Regions from separate parts of the Pantoea sp. RCC30.1 genome, predicted to be linked through region 1. Evidence: riboswitches for the same ligand, from Rfam matches in the RefSeq annotation. Region 1 holds a riboswitch; the other holds the start of a gene.

Region 1 (6,015 bases):
CGCTAATCCGCTGGAATCATCCTGAGCGGGGCGAGCTCTTCCCATCAGAATTTATCCCGTTAGCGGGTAAAACTAACCTGATCTCCGATCTGACCAACTGGGTTATCGATCATACCGTTGAGCAGCTGGCAAGCTGGAATCGCGAATACGATCTGATTCCGGTCTCAATCAACGTCAGCCAGCGCGACTTCGCAAAAGCAGATTTTGCCGAACAGCTGGTGGCAAAACTGGCTGCGGCTCAGTTGCCCAACGCTATTCTGGGCATTGAGTGTCTGGAGAACGAACTGATCACAAAAAGTAATGTGGCGATCAAAGGGCTGGAAGCGCTGAAATCCCACGGCTTTGTGATCTCACTGGATGATTTCGGCACCGGCTACAGCAACATCAGCTATCTGCAGGATATCCCGCTGGACGTGATTAAGATTGATCGGTCGCTGATCTCGCGTATGGGTGAGGATGACGCATCCAGAATCATCGTCAGATGTATTATTCAGATGCTGAAAGAGCTGAATTACACCGTGCTGGCCGAAGGCGTCGAGACGGAATCAACGCTGGGGTTGTTGAAAACCTACGGTTGCGATCAGATTCAGGGTTATTTCTTCTCAAAACCGCTGCCCGCCAGCGACATTGAACACTGGCTTTATCAGAAATCACGCTAATAACCTGCCCGCAGCACTCGCTGCGGGCTCTGTTATCACTCACTGCCGATGGCGTAGCGCTCAACCGGGGTGATGCTTTTAATCAGCTTGTTATCAAACAGAAATTGCTCATAAGCCTGATAGCGTGCGCGATCCAGTTTCGCCGGATCGGCTGCGAACAGCGGCAGGGTGGCACGCCATGCATGATGGTTTAACGGCGTGTTCAGTTCCGGATGGGCGCGGGCAAAGGCCAGCCAGTTCTCCTCGGGATGCGCCTGCAATTCTGCATTTCCCTTCTTCAGTGCCCGCAGAAACTTCTGGATTTTCTCCGAGTGTGCCTCATCACGATTAGCGACGATAATCAGCTCGTCATAGGCCGGAACACCATAATCCTCGACGTTAAGCACCACTGGTATTTTGCCCGCAAGTTTCATCTCCAGGGCTTCGATATTGCGATAGCCACCGATCACTGCATCTACCTGGCCTGTCATCAATGCGCTGGTGAGCTGAAAATTGACGTTAACCAGCTTCACCTGATCGGCTTTAACACCGTCATGGGCTAGCATGGTTGCCAGCGTCGCCTGTTCAATGCCGCTGACCGAATAGCCGATGCGTTTCCCTTTCAAATCCGCCGGTTTTTTTACCGTTTTGTCTAACGTCATCAGCGTGTTCAGTGGCGTGTTAATCAGCGTACCCACCCGCATCAGCGGCAGGCCCTGATCGGCAAAAAAATGCAGCTGCGGCTGATAGGTAATCGCTAAGTCCGCCTGTTTTGCTGCCACCAGACGCGGCGGTAACGCCGGATCGGAAGGGGGTACGATGTTAACTTCCAGCCCTTCTGCCGCAAACGCGCCGGTCTGCTGAGCCACCATAATTGGCGCGTGGTCGGGATTGATATACCAGTCGAGCACCAGCGTCAGTTTTTCCATCGCCTGAGCCTGGGCCACTAAGGACGCGCTGAACAGCAGGGTAAACAGGGGCAGTTTAGTCATAGGGTTTCTCATTTTTGAGGTCATTAAATTGTCTCGGGTGCCCAGGTGATCAGGCGGCGCAGCAGGAGATCGATAGTCAGCCACAGGGCCAGCGTCATCAGCACCAGAATGAAAAGCGCGGCGAAACAGAGGTCGCTCTGCATCCGGGCGTTAGCATTCAGCATCACAAAGCCCAACCCTTCGGCAGAACCGACCCATTCACCGATGATTGCCCCGATCGGCGCGACGGCCGCCGCCATCCTTAAGCCCGAACCCAGCGCAGGCAGCGCGGCTAACAGCCGGACATGGCGCAACTGAGAGGCACGTGAAGCACCCATAGTACGAGCCAGATCGAGATAGCCGGGGGTGACGCCTCGCAGGCCATCAAAAAAGCTGGAGGTTACCGGGAAGAAGATCACCAGCACGGCCATCGCGACTTTGGCGCTCATACCGAAGCCAAACCAGAGCACCAGCAAAGGGGCCAGGGCAAAAACCGGAATCGCCTGGCTGGTGATCACCAGCGGCATCATCCAGCGCTGTAACCATGGCGAAAAGGTCATGCCCAGCGCCAGCGCGCCACCCAGCAGCACGCCGAGCGCCATGCCGCTGAGGATCTCGGTCAGGGTAATCAGCATGTGATGGCTGAGATAGTCAGCGCTCTGCCACAGCGCGGCGGCGACCGCAGCGGGCGAGGGTAGCAGAAACGCCGGAATGGCGGTCAGCGTGGCGAGCCACCACAGCGCAATCAGTCCGGTTAACAGCGTCACGCCCCGGCGAAGAGCGGCGAAATGGTTTTTCATCGGGCTATCCTGCTCAGCCGCTTTAGCAACGCGGCCTGACTCTGCAATACCTGTATATCGTCTGCTGCACGTGGTGGCTGACCCAGGAGGGGCGGGCAGGCTTCTATCCCCGCTGACCCGATCACCAGCAGGTGATGACTGAGCCGGCAGGCTTCAGCAGCATCATGGGTAATCAGCAGCACGGTATGCCCGACCAGCACTTCTGCGGCCAGCGTCTGTATCTGAGTGCGTGTTAGTGCATCCAGTGCGGAGAACGGTTCATCCATTAATACAACCGGCTGACGGGTGTAGAGGGTACGGGCCAGCGCGGCGCGCTGACGCATCCCGCCGGAGAGCGTCGCTGGCCTCGCACTGGCACAGTGGCTCAGGCCCACCCGTTCCAGCAAATGCTGCGCCCAGTCGCGATCGGCTTTCTCACCGTTCAGGCGACTGGCGAGGCAGACATTCTGTTCCACCGTGAGCCAGGGATAGAGCAAATCCTGTTGCCCCATCCAGGCGATACGGCCGTTCAGCGGCAGACCGTCGCTGCCGCTAATCTGCCCGGATGTCGGGGGCGTCAGACCGGCAATGACCCGCATCAGGCTGCTTTTACCCACGCCGCTGGCACCCAGTAAAGCGGTAAATGCACCCCCTGCAATCTCCAGATCAAGCTGGCTGAAAAGTGTCTGCTGACCCAATGTCAGGCAGAGCTGGCGAACTGTAATCCCCGGCGGCACGGCATCATCCGGCTGATTCATGGGCTGACCTGAAAATCGGCAGCATGATTGAGGCCCATTTGCCAGAACGCAGCTTCCAGCCGGGTCGCGGTGGTGAAAATCTCCGCCAGCCTATCAAAACGTTGTTCACCCGCGCGCTGCTGAGCCAGGGTTTCAAACAGCAACAATGAAGAACCGACGCCGCTAAGGTAGGATTCATCACCGTAATTCTCAATCCATGCCGCGTAAGGATTCCCCTCAAAGCGGGTCGCAGTATCGTCCAGCAGCGTCAGACCAATTTCAGCGTAACCGGCGACACACGGCATCAGCGCCGTCACCAGCTCCAGCGCATCCCCGGTGTGACCTACGTCCAGCACGTAGCGGGTGTAATTGATCGTTTCCATTGCTTCGGGTTCGCTCGCCATCGCCGCCTCGCTGATGCCCCATTGCTGGCAGTAAGCCAGATGCAGCGGTAGCTCGCTGACGATGGCGTTAAGCGATGCGGTCGCGCTGCGTAAGGCCGCTGGCTCAGAGAGTTTGCTGATCAGCAGGCCCCAGGCACGAGCGAAGTGCAGCAGGAACAGATAATCCTGGGTGAGATAGTGGCGGAAGGCGGCGGGTGGCAGCATGCCCTGACCGAGTTGCTGCACAAAATCGTGCCTGACATATGCGTGCCATTGGCTGCCCGCCTGCTGGCGCAGACGACCATAGAAGCCGGTTTCGAAAAGCGGATGAGACATGGGATCTCCAGTAACAGGGAGATCCGGGCATACGGTCTGGAACAGGGGATAGTGCAGGAGATGACGCAGAAAATTCTGCCGACCCGTCCCTTCGCTGGCATGACCCAGATCAGGTTCAAAGGGTTCGGCTTGCGCCATCTCAGCCCATTACAGGACACCCCTCGGAGACATTTGTTATACGATATTTATTGTTGGAGCACAACGGCGCGAGTGTGCGCTCTTAAGTGACAACGTCACTCAAGATCTGCCCCGTTGCTGGCAATCACTTTCTTATACCACCAGAACGATTTCTTGCGCGTGCGCGCCAGCGTGCCGTTACCCAGGTCGTCGCGGTCAACATAGACGAAACCGTAGCGCTTGCTCATTTCACCGGTTGAGGCAGCAACCAGATCGATGCAGCCCCAGCTGGTGTAACCCATCACCGGCACGCCATCTTCAATGGCATCGCCCATGGCGCGGATGTGTTCACGCAGATAGCTGATGCGGTAATCGTCATTAATCTCGCCATTCGCATCGATCTCATCGCGCGCCCCCAGGCCATTCTCTACCAGGAACAGCGGCTTCTGGTAGCGGTCATACATCATATTCATGGTAATACGTAAGCCAAGCGGATCGATGCCCCAGCCCCACTCACTGCGCGGCACATGGGGATTGGTCAGGGATTTCACCACATTGGCGGCGCTACTGTTCTGCTCATTCATCTCCGCCGAGGCGCAGCGTGAGGCGTAGTAACTGAAAGAGACGAAATCGACGCTATTTTTCAGAATGTCTGCATCACCCTCAGCGATCTCAAGCGTCACCCCTTTTTCACGGAATACGCGGGCGGCGTAGGCCGGATAAGCGCCGCGCGCCTGCACATCAATAAAGAACAGGTTTTCGCGATCTTTCTCCAGCGCCGCCCAGACATCTTCCGGCTTGCTCGACCAGGGATAGAAGTTGCCACCTGCCAGCATGCAGCCGACCTGGTTAGCCGAATTCACCTCATGCGCGATTCGCGTGACCAGCGCGCTGGCAACCAGTTCATGATGGGCCGCCTGATACTTTACCTGCTCCTTGTTCTCTCCGGGCTCGAACACCAGGCCAGCACCGGAAAACGGGCTGTGCAGCAGGATATTGATTTCGTTGAAGGTCAGCCAGTATTTCACCAGCCCATCAAACGCCTCGAAGCAGCTGCGGGCATAACGGGCAAAAAAGTCGACCATTTTGCGATTGCGCCACGAGCCATATTCCGTGACCAGATGCATCGGCACATCAAAATGGCAGAGCGTCACCAGCGGTTCGATATTATATTTCCGGCACTCCTCAAAGACTGCGCGGTAAAAGGCGATGCCTTCCGGATTAGGCGTCAGTTCGTCGCCATTGGGATAGAGGCGGCTCCAGGCAATCGAGGTGCGAAATACGCTGAACCCCATTTCTGCCATCAGCGCGATATCCTCCGGATAGCGGTGATAGAAATCGATGGCCTCATGGCTGGGATAGAACTCATCGTCACGCAGGGTAAATCGCTTTTCCAGACCCAGTTTGACCGGCATACGGTGCGGGCCATGCGGGATCATATCGACGGTGGTTAAGCCCTTTCCGCCCTCGCGATAGCCGCCTTCACTCTGGTTGGCGGCCAGTGCGCCGCCCCATAAAAACCCTTGCGGAAACCTTGAATCAGACATGCAATCCTCTTTTCCGGGTCAGCGTGACCCTTTCCTTTAGTGGCTGTTTAATGGCTATTAATCGCGTTAGTGCGTTCGGTAACAGGCGCAGGTTGCGCGGCGGTTCCGGCTTCGGATTTCGTTTCAGTCTCTGTTTCAGGAATGTCTTCAAACCCTAACAACAGCGTCAGCACAAATGACAGCACCACCGACAACACCATGACCGCACCGACCCAGACAATACTCATGGGATTAGCAGGATCGAAAAACTGTACGCTGGTAAACAGGCCTGGAGAGGCCATTGAGTGGCTGGCCAGCCCGCCAATGCCCGCTACCGCGCCGCAGATAAAACCACTGATCAGACAGGCGATAAGCGGGCGTTTGAGGCGCACAGCAACACCATAAAGCGCCGGTTCTGAAATCCCGGCAATAATGGCGGAAGCTGCCGCCGCCAGCGCGGTCTGGCGCAGTTCACGGTTCTTGGTGCGGAACGCCACCGCCAGCGACGATCCACCCAGTGACAGGTTG
Region 2 (6,015 bases), 300 kb from region 1:
TTTACAAATTTAAATGTGTAAATATAATGGCGCCTCTTAAACATCAGAGGACTTTTTGTTATGCCGTCACTTTTTACCCCCCTGAACCTGGGCGATCTCAAGCTTCGTAACCGCATTGTCCTGCCGCCGCTGACGCGCTGCCGCAGTGAACAGCCGGGCAACATTCCCGGCGATATGATGGTTGAGTATTACCGCCAGCGTGCCAGCGCGGGGCTGATGGTCACCGAAGGCACCCAGATTGAGCCTCGCGGGCAGGGCTATGCCTGGACGCCAGGGATCCACAGCGACGCGCAAATCGCTGGCTGGAAAAAGGTCACAGAGGCGGTACATCAGGAAGGTGCCACCCTTTTCTGCCAGCTCTGGCATGTAGGCCGTGTGTCACACAATGAACTTCAGCCGGGCAAGCAGGCACCGGTTGCGCCTTCTGCCATTGCGGCCGACAACGTACGGGTATTCATTGAAACCGGACCAGGCGAGGGGATGTTGACTGCACCCAGCGAGCCACGGGCGCTGACCACAGAGGAAGTTAAAGAGATCGTGGCGCTCTACCGACATGCAGCGGAAAATGCCAAAGCAGCCGGTTTCGATGGCGTTGAACTGCATTCCGCCAATGGTTATCTGATTAATCAGTTCATTTCTGAGCACACTAACTTCCGTATGGATGAATATGGTGGCTCAGTGGAGAATCGTCTGCGCTTCCTGCGTGAAGTCGTTGAGGCGGTCAGCTCGGTCTTTGGCAGCCATCGTGTGGGCGTCAGATTTGCGCCTCTGTTTTCGAGCACTGACGAAGAGCGAGTTTATCTCGGCCTGGTCGAAAGCGATCCACAGGCGACCTACATCCGCGCAGCAGAACTGCTGAATGAGCTGGAAGTCGGCTATCTCTCCATTGCCGAAGCGGACTGGGATAATAGCCCGGACATGCCAGAGAGTTTCCGCGTCGCATTGAGGGAAACATTCCGATCTCCGATCATCTATTCAGGCCGATACACGGCTGAAAAAGCGCAGCATATGCTGGAAAAAGGCTGGGGCGATCTGTTTGGTTTTGGCCGTTCGTTCATCGCCAATCCCGACCTGCCTGCGCGCATTAAATCTGGCTATCCGCTGAATGAGGTCGATAACGCCTCCCTGTATGGCGGCACTGAGAAAGGCTATACTGACTATCCTGTTTTTCTATCCTGATACTCTGTGAGGCGGCATGTCCCCCGAAAATGCCCTGAAGTTACTGTCCAATCCGACCCGAGTGGCAGTGCTGAAGTGGCTTAAAAATCCTGAAGAAGCGTTTGCGGGCTATACCCAGCTCTATCCCTTCGATCAGTATGGCGTCTGTGCCAGCCTCATACAGGATAAGGCGGGTTTATCACAGCCCGCCACGTCGTTATGCCTGAAAGCACTTCACAGTGCCGGGCTGGTCGAAGCCAGCAAAGTGGGAAAATGGACCTATTATCGCCGCGCCGAACCACGTATTCGTGAAATCACCGACGTGGTGACGCAATCGCTGCAGGCGCTTTAAAAGTGACAACGTTCAGGGTAATGTAGATGCCAGTTGCCTCCTTCCGGGGGCGACTCCTCACGAATTCATCAATTCAGGATTAGAAATGTTTATGTCAGTTCTGACTTTCACAACCGTCACCACCACCGCGCTCAGCGGCGACGTGGGCGACTCTGTGACTGGCACCTGACACAACAGATTCTCACTCCCCGCCGAACCGGACGGGGACCTGTTCTCCGTTCTTAAAAAACTGAATGGAGCCAGGTCATGATGACATCTGAAAGCGCACTTTTAATCATCGATATGCAGCAGGGCCTTTTTCATGGTCCAGCGGCACCTTTTGCCGCAGGCAGCATTCTGTCGAATATCAATCTGCTCATAACCAAAGCACGGCAGTCTCAAGTACCCGTCTTTTTTGCGCGGCACATCGGACCTGATAATTCCCCTTTTAATGAGCAAAGCCCGTTGACCCGCCTGATCCCGGAATTACAGGTCAGCCCGCAATCAGATGTCGTTGTCACAAAAAAATATCCCAGCTGTTTCAGGGATACCGGCCTGCAATTCCAGCTCAAGCAAAGAGGCATCAAACAACTGGTGATTGCCGGAATGAAAACGGAGTTCTGTGTTGATACTACCTGTCGGGCCTCACCGGAGCTGGGTTTTAACGTCGTGCTGATTTCCGATGCGCATACCACCGTCGATAATCCGCACCTCTCTGCGAAAAGTATTATTGACCATCATAATCAGACACTGGCGGGACCCTTTGTGGCACTGGCAACCGCCGCTGACTGGTGGTTCGGTTCTGCCCGTTAATCCCAACACTCTGGTTTTGCATCCTGCACGCGGCTTGACGAAGCTGCCCGCTTAACTTACAACTAAACCCGTCAGGGGAGTCTCGCCAGAGAGACTGAGAGGCTAATAGCGCATCGCGCGGCTTAGCGACCCTTAGAACCTGACCCAGTTGATACTGGCGTAGGAAGACGGGTATCGCATCAGATACTTGCCGCAGGGGCGCATTTGCGACGTCTCTGCCTTTTCCCTCCGTATCACGGGTCTTCGTTAACTTATAACGAGGCCAAAGTGAAATATCTCATCCTGAATCTCTCTCTTCCTCGCCGGTGGACACCATGAGCCGCTGGTCGGTGCTTGGCAGCGGCGTGGCCGGGCTGTGCGTCGCCACGCTGCTTGTGGAGCGGGGAGAAAGCGTCGAAATCATTACGCAGCCTGATTGTCGTGCCGCCTCGCACTGGGCGGGCGGCATGCTCGCGCCCTGGTGCGAAGCTGAAAGCGCGCCGCCACAGGTGATCGAATGGGGCCAGCACGCTGCGGGCTGGTGGGCGCAACGCGTCAATGGCGTGGAGCAGCAGGGCACGCTGGTGGTTGCGCCACCGCGTGACAGCCGCGAACTGACACGCTTCGCCAGCATGACTCAGCAGCATCAGTGGGTCGCGCCCGGAGAGATCGAACCGGCGCTGGAAAATCGCTTTGCGCGTGGGCTGTTTTTTGCGGCGGAAGCACATCTCGATCCCCGCCGCGCGATGCAGCAACTGCGCGACAAATTGCAACAGGCTGGCGTGCCCTTACACAGCGGTAAACCCACCGGCACCCTCATTGACTGCCGTGGCATTCACGCCGCGGATCAGCAGCCCGCACTGCGCGCTGTGCGGGGTGAAATGCTGATCCTGAAGACCCCCGATGTTCAACTCTCCCGTCCTGTCCGGCTGCTGCACCCACGCTTTCCCTGCTATCTGGTGCCGCGTGCAGACGGGCACTTCATGCTGGGTGCCACGATGGTCGAAAGCCACGACAGCAGCCCGATCAGTGCCAGAGCGATGATGGAGCTGCTCAGTGCCGCTTATAGTCTGCATCCGGCGCTGGCCGAAGCGCGGATCGTGGAGAGCGGCACCGGTCTGCGTCCCGCTTATCGACAGAACCTGCCTGAAGTCCGCTATGAAAAGGGTCGTTTCTCGCTCAACGGGCTTTACCGTCACGGCTTTTTGCTGGCTCCGATTATGGCTGAAAAACTCATGCTGCAACTTACTCAGGAGATAACTCATGCGAGTTCAACTTAATGGACACACGATTGAAACCGATGCAGACACGCTGGCAGAGCTAATGGCGGAGCAGCAGATTGACCCGCGCACCGTCGCGACCGCACTGAACGGAGAATTTGTGCCACGCAGCCGCTATGCCAGCCAGCCGCTTGAGGCGGGCAGCCAGCTGGAAATCCTGTCACCTATGCAGGGAGGTTAACCATGTTCTATCAATTCACGCCGCAATCACGCTTTCTGCTCGGTACCGCCGGATATCCCTCACCGGACATCCTGCATCAGTCGATCGACGCATCAGGTGCGGAGATCATTACCGTCAGCCTGCGCCGGGAAGGCAGTGAAGGCGGTGCTTTCCGCTCGCTGCTGCAACAGCTCAACAAACGCATTCTGCCCAATACCGCAGGCTGCCACACGGTGAAAGAGGCGGTGACGACGGCGCAGATGGCGCGTGAACTGTTCGACACGCCCTGGATCAAGCTGGAAGTCATCGGCCATGCCGACACGCTGCAACCCGATCCCTTTGCGCTGGTTGAAGCCGCGCGGATCCTCTGTGCTGATGGCTTCCAGGTCTTTCCTTACACCACCGAAGATCTGATTGTCGGTGAGAAACTGCTGGAAGCGGGTTGTAAAGTGCTGATGCCATGGGGCGCGCCGATTGGTTCCGGTCAGGGGCTGCGCAATATCGAAGGGCTACGTGCCATGCGTGCGTGGTTTAAAGATGTGCCACTGATTATTGATGCGGGCATTGGCGCACCCGGTCAGGCGGCTCAGGCGATGGAGATGGGTTTCGACGGCGTGCTGCTTAACACGGCGGTGGCAAAAGCGCGCGATCCGGTGCGGATGGCCGGTGCCTTTGCTGCTGCGATCCACGGCGGGCATGAGGCGTTTCAGGCGGGATTGATGGAGCAGCGCGACATGGCCTTTGCCTCCACGCCCATTTTTGGTCTGGCACAGTTCAGTTAAGGAGCGGCGATGGAGCGTTATCAGCGACAGACTATGTTGCCGGAGATTGGCGAAGCGGGGCAAGAGCGGCTGAGCGGGGCACATGTGCTGGTGGTGGGGGCGGGCGGGCTTAGCGCGTCGCTGCTACCGTTGCTGGCGGGCGCGGGCGTCGGGTTTATTCGTCTTTACGATGGCGATCGGGTTGAGTTGCACAACCTTCACCGGCAGACACTGTTTGGCATCGACGAGGTCGGTCAGCCCAAAGCAATCTGTGCTCAGCGCGCGCTGGCGCAGCGAAATCCTGACTGCCACGTTGAGGTACATCCATACTCGCTCAGCGCCAGTCAACTGCCGCTGGCGCTGGAGGGGATCGACCTGGTAGTGGATGCGGCGGATAACTTCGCCATTACTTATCAGCTCTCCGACGCGTGCTATCCGCGCGGTCTGCCACTGATCTGTGCCTCGGTGCTGGGACGCAAAGGCTATGTCGGCGGATTCTGTGGCGGCGCACCCGGCTATCGCGCGCTGTTCCCGCAGTTGCCCACGGCCTCGGGTAACTGCAACACGGCTGGCGTAATGGGACCCGCGGTGGCGACGCTGGGTGCCATGCAGGCGCAGATGGCGCTGAGTGTTTTGTTAAAACTGACGCCGTCGCCGCTCGGCTGCATGATCCACTGTGACTTTGTTGACTGGCACATCAGGCAGTTCCGCTTTGATAACGCACCTGAACCGGAAGCGCCGGGCACGCCGTTTATCGATCGGTCTATGCTGACGGAAGACGATTGCATAGTGGAGTTGCGCAGCGTGGAGGAGGCACCGTTTAGTGTGGACGGACGGGTGTTACGGATTCTGCCGCAGCAGATAGCGGCCTGGCAGCCGCCACTGGATCAGCGCGTGGTGCTGGTGTGCGCCAGTGGGATGCGCGCGGCTCAGGCGGCTGAGAACCTCGCCGCCCGTGGCGTTACGCGGCTGGCGCTGATGGCAGCCAACACGCTGTAAGGTGCCGGTTTAAATCACCTCGACCAGCTGGAAGGTCTCGAAGATCAGCTCCATTTCGCTGTGGAAATAGCCTGCACGCTCAAAGTAGCGCTGATGTTCCTGCCGCCAGTGGTCGAGGCTGAGATCGCCTTCACCCTCCAGCATCGCCATCTCTGGCGTCACGCGATCAAAGCGCGTCAGGAACAGCCCGGTGGTGCGGATCACGCAGACGGGCCGCTTTTCTCCGTTCAGAACAATGCTGTAACCGCCTGGCTGAGGCAATGCTTCCTGCTCCTGCCAGCTGCGTAACGAACCGCAGGAGGCCACCTTCTTTCCGGCAATAATTAGCGTCGCGAGTTCGCTGGCTAATTCCGGGGAATCACCAAATGCATCTGTAAATGCACCCGGATATTTGTCCTGTATCTGTTCAAGCGTCATCGGCATCCGCAATTCCTCAATGAATCAGGCGCCAGACTGGCGTAAAAACAGGCCAGCGACGCCGTTAAGATGATGTAGCAGCGGTGTAAATGCTGCTGATAGCGGTACAGCTTACCC

Evidence for each region. Region 1 has a riboswitch for thiamine pyrophosphate ahead of AC2LB6_RS00155 (TenA family protein). Riboswitches for the same ligand answer to the same signal wherever they lie in the genome.
Region 2: linked by a shared signal. The riboswitch ahead of AC2LB6_RS01600 (FAD-dependent oxidoreductase) and the one ahead of AC2LB6_RS00155 (TenA family protein) in region 1 are both predicted to bind thiamine pyrophosphate.

The regions. Positions count from the first base shown of each region.
Region 1 covers NZ_JBXUHX010000001.1:23,137-29,151, reverse strand. The annotation lists gene AC2LB6_RS00175 (sensor domain-containing phosphodiesterase) at 1-659, shown strand, start outside; gene AC2LB6_RS00170 (ABC transporter substrate-binding protein) at 695-1,630, opposite strand; gene AC2LB6_RS00165 (ABC transporter permease) at 1,654-2,409, opposite strand; gene AC2LB6_RS00160 (ABC transporter ATP-binding protein) at 2,406-3,146, opposite strand; gene AC2LB6_RS00155 (TenA family protein) at 3,143-3,844, opposite strand; TPP riboswitch at 3,914-4,016, opposite strand; gene AC2LB6_RS00150 (6-phospho-beta-glucosidase) at 4,078-5,508, opposite strand; gene ascF (PTS cellobiose/arbutin/salicin transporter subunit IIBC) at 5,556-6,015, opposite strand, start outside.
Region 2 covers NZ_JBXUHX010000001.1:327,201-333,215, forward strand. The annotation lists gene AC2LB6_RS01585 (alkene reductase) at 61-1,179, shown strand; gene AC2LB6_RS01590 (ArsR/SmtB family transcription factor) at 1,196-1,510, shown strand; gene AC2LB6_RS01595 (cysteine hydrolase family protein) at 1,757-2,302, shown strand; TPP riboswitch at 2,366-2,485, shown strand; gene AC2LB6_RS01600 (FAD-dependent oxidoreductase) at 2,617-3,561, shown strand; gene thiS (sulfur carrier protein ThiS) at 3,545-3,742, shown strand; gene AC2LB6_RS01610 (thiazole synthase) at 3,745-4,503, shown strand; gene AC2LB6_RS01615 (HesA/MoeB/ThiF family protein) at 4,513-5,481, shown strand; gene AC2LB6_RS01620 (ASCH domain-containing protein) at 5,491-5,904, opposite strand.